DNA from 3 places in the Serratia sp. Sp408 genome. Region 3 is predicted to be linked to each of the others. Evidence: predicted binding sites of a transcription regulator. Region 3 holds the regulator's gene; each other region holds the start of a gene.
What was found. The regulator sigma-54, encoded in region 3, starts transcription at its own class of promoters, with help from an activator protein. The targets are predictions, from matches to a motif close to GTTGGCACANNTTTCGCTNT.
Positions count from the first base shown of each region.

Region 1 (3,246 bases), on a different contig from region 3:
TCAGCTTTACGCTCACCCATGGCTTGCATCACGGAACCCTGGTGCTGTTCTTCGATGTCCAGCGTAACGTTTTCGAATGGCTCTTGTTTACGGCCATCGATTTCACGGAAGATAACTTTCGGACGGGATACCGCCAGTTCGAAACCTTCACGACGCATGTTTTCGATCAGTACCGACAGGTGAAGCTCACCACGGCCAGATACGCGGAATGCGTCAGCATCTTCGGTTTCTTCAACGCGCAGTGCCACGTTGTGCACCAGTTCCTTGTTCAGACGCTCAAGGATTTGACGCGAAGTCACGAACTTACCTTCTTTACCACAGAATGGTGAGGTGTTGACGTTGAAGAACATGGTGACGGTCGGCTCATCAACAGACAGCGCCGGCAGTGCTTCCACCGCAGAGGTGTCACAGATGGTGTCGGAGATGTTCAGTTCGCCCAAACCGGTGATAGCGATGATGTCGCCCGCTTCAGCCAGGGTGGACTCGATACGCTCCAGACCCATGTGGCCCAGCACTTTGCCCACTTTACCGTTGCGAGTTTTACCTTCGCTATCGATGATGGTGACCTGCTGGTTTGGCTTCACTTTGCCACGCTTGATACGGCCGATACCGATTACGCCCAGATAGTTGTTGTAGTCCAACTGGGAGATTTGCATCTGGAACGGTGCTTCCAGCTCAACCTGCGGTGCAGACACGTGGTCGACGATAGCCTGATACAGCGGGGTCATGTCTTCCGCCATGTCGTTGTGGTCAGTACCGGCGATCCCCATCAATGCAGAAGCATAGATGATTGGGAAGTCGAGCTGCTCGTCGGTAGCGTCGAGGTTAACGAACAGGTCGAAGACCTGATCAACAACCCAATCTGGACGCGCGCCAGGGCGGTCAACCTTGTTGATTACCACGATCGGCTTCAGACCGTTGGCAAATGCCTTTTTGGTCACGAAGCGGGTTTGCGGCATTGGGCCATCCATTGCATCCACAACCAGCAGCACCGAGTCAACCATTGACATCACACGCTCAACCTCGCCGCCGAAGTCGGCGTGTCCTGGGGTATCCACGATGTTGATGCGGTAGTCTTTCCAATTAATGGCGGTGTTTTTTGCGAGGATGGTAATCCCACGCTCTTTCTCCAAATCGTTGGAGTCCATTACGCGTTCGGTGGCTTCTACACGCTCTCCGAAAGTACCGGATTGTTGCAGCAGTTTGTCAACCAGGGTGGTCTTACCATGGTCAACGTGGGCAATAATGGCGATGTTACGCAAATTTTCGATCACAGCTTTGCCTCAGGCATTAGAAATAGCGCGCTATTGTACACGTATTAAGCGAGGTACTAAACAAGATCACAACCATCTCTTATAAACAACTGTGTCCAGGTCAGTTTGTGATCCCTTTCACGGTGCAAAAAGCACCAGCAGGTGCACTTTTGCACCATCTTGGTGCTTAACGGCGCTGCTTTTGCACTTCAATGGTGCAATGCATCACTAATGGTGCATACTCAGATTGGGTAAAAGCCGCACAGAATGGTGATTACCCCGCTTTTATAAAGTTGGCACAGTTTTCGCTTTAGTCTATACAGGGCGAAAAAAAGCCAGAACCACAGATTCGTTCCACGACGACGACAATGATAAATCCGGGAGAGTTAAGTATGTCCGCTGAACACGTTTTGACGATGCTGAATGAGCATGAAGTGAAATTCGTAGACCTGCGTTTCACTGACACCAAGGGTAAAGAACAGCACGTCACCATTCCTGCGCATCAGGTAAATGCCGACTTCTTCGAAGAAGGCAAGATGTTTGACGGCTCCTCGATCGGCGGCTGGAAAGGCATTAACGAATCTGACATGGTACTGATGCCAGACGCCAGCACCGCGGTGCTGGATCCGTTCTACGAAGAATCCACGCTGATTATTCGCTGCGACATTCTTGAGCCAGGCACCATGCAGGGCTACGATCGCGACCCGCGTTCCATTTCCAAGCGTGCAGAAGATTTCCTGCGCTCTTCCGGCATTGCCGACACCGTACTGTTCGGGCCAGAACCTGAGTTCTTCCTGTTTGACGATATCCGTTTCGGCAGCAGCATCCGCGGTTCCCATGTTGCCATCGACGACATCGAAGGCGCATGGAACTCCGGCACCAAATACGAAGGCGGCAACAAAGGCCACCGTCCAGCGGTGAAGGGCGGCTACTTCCCGGTTCCACCGGTCGACTCATCACAGGATCTGCGTTCAACCATGTGTCTGACCATGGAAGAAATGGGTCTGGTGGTTGAAGCGCACCACCATGAAGTGGCAACCGCCGGTCAGAACGAAGTGGCAACCCGCTTCAACACCATGACCAAGAAAGCCGACGAAATCCAGATTTACAAATACGTGGTGCACAACGTGGCTCACGCATTTGGCAAAACCGCGACCTTTATGCCAAAACCTATGTTCGGCGACAACGGTTCCGGCATGCACTGCCACATGTCGCTGTCCAAGAACGGCACCAACCTGTTCGCTGGCGACAAATACGGCGGCCTGTCCGAAACTGCCCTGTTCTACATTGGCGGCATCATCAAGCACGCAAAAGCCATCAACGCCCTGGCCAACCCGACCACCAACTCTTACAAGCGTCTGGTCCCAGGCTACGAAGCACCGGTTATGCTGGCTTATTCTGCCCGTAACCGCTCCGCATCCATCCGTATTCCAGTGGTTGCCAGCCCGAAAGCACGCCGTATCGAAGCTCGCTTCCCGGATCCGGCTGCCAACCCGTACCTGTGCTTCGCTGCCCTGCTGATGGCAGGCCTGGACGGTATCATCAACAAGATCCACCCTGGTGATGCCATGGATAAAAACCTGTACGACCTGCCGCCGGAAGAAGAAGCCGAGATTCCAAAAGTGGCCGGTTCACTGGACGAAGCGCTGGCTGCACTGAGCGAAGACCGCGAGTTCCTGACCCGTGGCGGCGTGTTCACCGACGATGCGATCGATGCCTACATCGATTTGCGTAAAGAAGAAATGGACCGCGTGCGCATGACGCCACACCCGGTTGAGTTCGAACTGTACTACAGCGTTTAAAGCATCATCTGCGCCACCGCGCGTGGCGCAACCAATTTTAGTTGTCGTTTTTTTGTTGCCGTGGAAACTTTCAGCCCATCTTCGGATGGGCTTTTTTCACCACGCTATTATCGGTAACACTACGCCATTCCGTGCTTATCAAGGATGGAGTAGGATAGATGCACCAAAAAAGTGCAGAGCGTCTGCTATAC
Region 1 is NZ_JBXUFT010000010.1:14,316-17,561, reverse strand. Features, by position in the region: gene typA (ribosome-dependent GTPase TypA) at 1-1,274, opposite strand, end outside; gene glnA (glutamate--ammonia ligase) at 1,646-3,055, shown strand.
Region 1: the regulator sigma-54 is predicted to act here: its motif matches at 1,546-1,565, upstream of glnA (glutamate--ammonia ligase).

Region 2 (3,246 bases), on a different contig from region 3:
TGGTGACGCCCTCGGCGTAACCGGTGCCGCCCAGCGACGATGCCGTGAACACGCCGGTCAACAGGCAGCCGACAATGCCACATACGCCATGCACGCCGAAGACATCACAGGTGTCGTCCACTTTCAGCCATTTCTTCAGCGTGACCACGCCCCACAGGCCGGCAACGCCGCCCACCAGACCAATGATTAACGCGCCCCCCACACCAACGGTGCCTGCGGCCGGCGTTACGGCAACCAGTCCGGCGATGCAGCCGGAGCATGCCCCCAGCAGCGACGGCTTGCCACGCACAATCCATTCGGCAAAGGTCCAGGAAAGGATCGCGCCTGCGGTAGCAACCACGGTATTAAGGAACGCCAATGCCGCAATGCCGTTGGCCGCGCTGGCCGAGCCGGCGTTGAAGCCAAACCAGCCGATATACAGAATCGAAGCCCCGGTAAACACCATTGGCAAGTTATGCGGTTTGAACGCTTCTTTGCCAAAGCCGGCGCGCTTGCCCAACAGGTAAGCCCCCACCAGGCCGGCGCTTGCGGCGTTGATATGCACCACGGTGCCGCCAGCGAAGTCCAGCGCACCGTCCGCCGCCAGGAAACCGCCGCCCCACACCATATGCGCCACCGGCAGATAGGAAATGGTGAACCAGATGGCGGCAAAAATCACCACCGCAGAAAAACGAATGCGTTCGGCGAAGCCACCGACTATCAGCGCCACGGTAATGCAGGCGAAGGAGCATTGGAACGCTACGTGGATCATTTGGCTGAAGGTGCCTGTAACGCTGTCAATACCGATGCCTTTCAGCATCGCCGTTTCAAACCCGCCAAAAAAGGCGTTGCCTTCGCTGAAGGCCAGGCTATAACCGTACAGCACCCACAGTACGCACACCAATGCAAAGGTAACGGTAACCTGCGTCAGCATCGACAGGACGTTTTTTGAGCGCAGTAAACCGCCGTAAAACAGCGCCACGCCAGGTAAGGTCATAAACAGCACCAACGCGGTGCAAATCATCATAAACGCGTTGTCTGCCTTGTCTGCTACCGCCGGAGCGGCCAGAGCCAAAGAGGGAACCAGGGTCACCGTACTCAGGCCCAACATGGATAAAAGTTTTTTCATTATCAATCCATCCCATCTACTTAACTGAGCCAGTGTTTACAGTGCTGCTTCATCTGTTTCGCCGGTGCGTATGCGAATAACACGTTGCAATTCGGCAACGAAAATCTTGCCGTCACCGATTTTGCCGGTGTAGGCAGCTTTACTAATGACATCAACCACTTCATCTAATTGATCGTCAGCGATGGCGATATCGATTTTGACCTTTGGTAAAAAGTTGACGCTGTATTCGGCACCGCGATAAAGCTCGGCATGCCCTTTCTGGCGTCCGAACCCTTTCACTTCGGTTACGGTCAGCCCTTGAATACCTACAGAGGATAGGGCTTCACGCACGTCCTCCAATTTGAACGGTTTGATCACCACGGTAACCAGCTTCATATTGCCTCTCCACGATTAAGCCCAAACTCACCCTGGGTACCAGGCTAATAAAGCAAAGGTTGTGCCATAAATGGTTTTATATGCAGTTTCAGCCAATTACCCAGCATAAGGGCAATCGCCGACGACGAAAGCCGCGCCCAGCAAGGATCGATATGCAACGGTGGTCAATTAGTGTGCACTGCAATTGTGCAGCGTGCGCCGTGAGGGTGCATGGCAGGGCATTTTACCTGGCACGCTGCCTGATTGTGGTGCGAGAGGATTAATGCGGGAGCCGCAATGGCTCCCGAGAACAGATCATGCCGTTTGGATATCTTCACGGCTGCTGGCGGCCAGCTCTTCACCCACCAACTGTAACTGATACATCTGGTAATAACGGCCTTTTTGCGCCAGCAGTTGCTGATGATGGCCCTGCTCCACCGCATGCCCGCGGTGCAACACCAGTATCGAGTCCGCATCGACAATGGTCGACAAACGGTGAGCGATCACCACCAGCGTGGTGTGCTCGCGAATCAGCCGCAGCGCGCGCTGGATCGCTTGTTCGGTACCGGAGTCGATATTGGCGGTGGCTTCGTCAAGGATCAGGATCTGCGGTGCCAGCACCAGCACCCGCGCCATCGCCAGCAGTTGCTTTTGCCCGACCGACAGATTATTGCCCTGTTCGCCAAGCCGCGTGTGGATCCCCTGTGGGAACCCCCGCACCAGTTCCGCCAACTGTACGGTTTCCAGCGCCTGCCATACGGCCTGTTCGCTGATATTGCGGCCAAGCGTCACGTTGGCCAGCACCGATTCGGCCACTACCACCGGATCCTGCTGCACCATCGCCACCCCTTGGCGCAAGGTACGGTGCGACAGACTCGACAGCGGTCGGCCATCCAGCCGTATTTCCCCTTCATTGACCGGATAATAGCCCATCAACAGGTTGGCCAGAGTACTTTTGCCACTGCCGGTATGGCCGACCAGCGCCACGAAACCGCGTGACGGCACCTGCAACGAGATATGTTGCAGCACCTTTTTGTCTTCACGATAAGCGAAGGTCAGGTTGTCGATTTCGATGCGGCCGCTTGCCAATGGATGTTCGTCGGTACCGTAACTCTGCTGACGACGATCCATCAGCTCAAAGATACGCTCGCCGGCCACCACCGCCTGCTGCAAAATCGATTGCTGCGACGTCAGCTCGATCAGCGGCTCATTCAGCCGACCGAGATAATTGATAAAAGCGTACAGAACCCCAACGCCGATGCTCCCTTCGCCGCTGAAGCCAAACAGCATCAGTAAGCCACACAGCACCAGCGCCGAGAACAGACTGAGTAGTGGCCGCAGCAGAAAGCCGTCCAGCCGCAGCGTCTGCATGCGCGCAGTATAATGCGACCAACTGGCATTGCTCATGCGCTCGCCAAAGCGAAGCTGCTGACGGAACTGCTGGATCACCCCCATGCCGTTGATCACTTCGTTAAAACCGTCGTTGATATCCGCCAGATAGCTGCGCACCCGCCGCACAATTGGCGTGCTGTAATATTGGTAAATACCCATTACGATCAAAACCGCCGGGAAGATGCAGATCGCTACCAGCGCCATGCGCCAATCGAGACTGAACATCGCCACCAGCATCGCGCCGATCAGCGCCGCGCTTTTCAGCACGGTGGAGACCACCATCACGTACAGATCCTTAATCACTTCGGTATCGTTGGTGACGCGGGAAATCAACTGCCCGACCGGCTGGGTATCAAACGCGCTCAGCGGCTGACGCAGCGCGGCGTCCATCA
Region 2 is NZ_JBXUFT010000001.1:214,843-218,088, reverse strand. Features, by position in the region: gene amtB (ammonium transporter AmtB) at 1-1,108, opposite strand, end outside; gene glnK (P-II family nitrogen regulator) at 1,145-1,483, opposite strand; gene AC2AXP_RS01055 (SmdB family multidrug efflux ABC transporter permease/ATP-binding protein) at 1,778-3,246, opposite strand, start outside.
Region 2: the regulator sigma-54 is predicted to act here: its motif matches at 1,533-1,552, upstream of glnK (P-II family nitrogen regulator).

Region 3 (3,246 bases):
CCAGCTCGCTGATAATTTCCAGAGCGCGTTTCTTGCTGTTGCAGTGTACCGAGCTTCTGGTGCACTCGATACTCAGTACCGAGCTTAATTGCATTGTTTCGTTGTTCATCTCATCTTCACTTGAAGCCATGCTTATCAGGCTGTTTTACTGGCCATTCTGGCCCCGGGCAGTGCTCGAACTCTTGCGTACTTACGTGTGCGCAAGAGTTCTGCTTGCTGGTCGTGCCAAACTACCTGCGCCAATCACGCCTGAAAAGATGGCTTTCGCCTGTTTTAACCCTGATTACCGTTCGGCGCGTTACCCATACAGGTAACGCGCCGATAGCTGAGGCTGCGTTAAGCAGCACCTCTGGCGGAAAGTGGCCCAGAGTGTCAGTGTTGCTTCAGTTTGTCTTTATGTTTGTTCAATTGACGCGCCAGTTTATCAATCAGGCAGTCAATTGCAGCATACATATCTTCTTTTTCCGAGGTGGCGTGCAACTCGCCTCCATTCACGTGCAGCGTCGCTTCTGCGATCTGCTGCACTTTTTCCACACTTAGAACGACATACACCTGATTGATCCGATCGAAATACTGTTCGAGTTTGGCAAATTTGGCGTTCACAAACTCACGCAATGGATCGGTGATGACGATGTGGTGTCCGGTAATGTTGAGCTGCATAATGTCTTCCTTCTCTATAGAGGTCAAACCAACTGTTTACGCTGGTTCGACGGCGGGATGGACAAAGACTCTCGGTACTTGGCGACGGTGCGCCGCGCCACCATGATCCCCTGATCGGAAAGCAGGGTGGCCAGTTTGCTGTCGCTCAGCGGTTTGGCGGGGTTTTCCGCCGCGATCAATTTCTTCACCAGTGCACGAATGGCCGTCGAGGAGGCTTCGCCGCCGCTGTCGGTGTTCACGTGGCTTGAGAAGAAATACTTCAATTCGAAAATACCGCGCGGGCTGTGCAGGAACTTCTGCGTGGTCACGCGTGAGATCGTCGATTCATGCATATCCACGGCCTGTGCGATATCCGCCAGTACCATGGGTTTCATAAATTCCTCACCTTGTTCAAAGAACGCTTCCTGCTGCTCGACGATGCAGCGTGTGACTTTCAGTAGCGTATCGTTACGGCTTTCCAGGCTTTTGATCAGCCACTTGGCTTCCTGCAGGTTACTGCGGATAAACTGGCCATCGGCTTCGCTACGCGAACTGTTGCCCAGTGCGGCATATTGCTGGTTGATCTTCAGACGCGGAATGCTGTCGGCGTTAAGTTCCACCGCCCACTTGCCCTGCACCTTGCGCACCAGCACATCGGGAATGACGTACTCCGATTCACCGGTGTTGATCGACTGCCCCGGGCGTGGGTCGAGTGACTGAATCAGCAGCATCGCTTCTTTCAGTGTATCTTCTTTTAGCCGGGTTGATCGCATCAGGCTGCGAAAGTCGTGATTGGCCAGCAAATCCAGGTGATCGCTGATGATCTGCCGTGCTTCGTTGAGGTATGGGGTGTCTTTGGCATACTGGGAAAGCTGAATCAGCAGGCAGTCGCGCAGGTCACGAGCCGCCACGCCGATAGGATCGAAACGCTGAACGCGTTTCAGTACGGCTTCCACTTCGTCCATCGAGACATTCTCGTCGCCAATGCTTTCCAGAATGTCTTCCAGCGGAACGGTAAGGTAGCCAGTATCGTCCACGGCATCGACGATCGAGGTGGCAATGGCGGCATCGGTATCTGAAAACGGCGTCAGATCCACCTGCCACATCAGGTAGTCTTGCAGCGTTTGGGTGGTTTCGCCCTGATAGACCGGCAGCTCGTCGTCGCTGTAGTCGGTACCGGTGCCGGATGGCGTACCGGCGGTGTAGATTTCATCCCAGGTGGCGTCCAGCGGCAGCTCTTCCGGCATGTCCTTCTGTTCCAGTGCCTCGCGGGTGTCCAGGCCTTCGGTCTCGGTGGTTTCCTTTGCGTCGATCTCGTCGTGCAGGTCGGTTTGTTCAAGCAGCGGGTTGCTCTCTAACGCCAGTTGGATCTCCTGCTGGAGTTCAAGCGTGGACAGCTGCAGCAAGCGAATTGCCTGCTGTAGCTGGGGGGTCATGGCCAGTTGTTGACTGAACCTGAGTTGCAAACCTTGCTTCATAGTCTTTTTTCTACTTCCGTTAACCGCCGTCCGTCAGGATCAGCTGGCAATCACAGGCGGAATTCTTCGCCCAGATAAACGCGTTTCACCTGTTCGTCGGCCAAAATGGCGTCCGGCGTGCCATGGGCGATCAGTTTACCCTGGCTGACGATATAGGCGCGTTCACACACGTCCAGCGTTTCGCGCACGTTATGGTCGGTGATCAGCACGCCCAGGCCGCTGTCACGCAGGTGCTCGATGATTTTCTTGATGTCGATAACGGAAATCGGGTCAACCCCGGCAAACGGCTCATCCAGCAGGATGAATTTCGGGTTGGCGGCCAGCGCGCGGGCAATTTCGACGCGGCGGCGTTCACCACCGGACAGTGCCTGGCCAAGGTTGTCGCGCAGATGGGAAATATGGAACTCTTCCATCAGTTCGTTGGCGCGGTCGGCGCGCTGTTCGCTGGTCAGGTCCTCGCGAATTTCCAGCACCGCCATCAGGTTGTCATACACGCTCAGACGGCGGAAAATCGACGCCTCCTGCGGCAGATAGCCGATACCGCGGCGCGCACGGGCGTGCAGCGGCAGGATGCTGATGTCTTCGTCGTCAATCACGATGCGGCCAGCGTCACGCTGTACAATGCCGACCACCATGTAGAACGTGGTGGTTTTGCCAGCGCCGTTTGGCCCCAACAGGCCGACGATTTCGCCGGAATTCACTTTCAGGCTGACGTCTTCAACGACTTTGCGGCCCTTGTAGGCTTTCGCCAGATTTTCTGCGATGAGTGTTGCCATAGGTAATTAGTTGCTCTTTTTCTGCTGCCCGTTTTTGTCCTGCAACTGCGACGGTACCAGCACCGTCTTCACGCGGTTGCCTTTATCGCTGTACGCCTGCATCTGCTGCTGCTGCACCAGATAGGTGATGCGATCGCCTTTGACATTGCTGTCGAGCTGTTCCAGATAGGCATTGCCGGTCAGGGTAACCAGCTGCGGCGCCACATCGTAACGGACTTTCTGCGCATGGCCTTTCACCGGTTTACCGTTGTCCTGCATCTGATAGAAGGTGACCGGCTTGCCGAACGCTTCGATATAGGTCTTGTTCTGATCGCCGCCCGGACGGGTCACCACCACCTTGTCGGCTTTGATTT
Region 3 is NZ_JBXUFT010000002.1:224,176-227,421, reverse strand. Features, by position in the region: gene ptsN (PTS IIA-like nitrogen regulatory protein PtsN) at 1-109, opposite strand, end outside; gene hpf (ribosome hibernation promoting factor) at 373-660, opposite strand; gene rpoN (RNA polymerase factor sigma-54) at 684-2,117, opposite strand; gene lptB (LPS export ABC transporter ATP-binding protein) at 2,168-2,893, opposite strand; gene lptA (lipopolysaccharide ABC transporter substrate-binding protein LptA) at 2,900-3,246, opposite strand, start outside.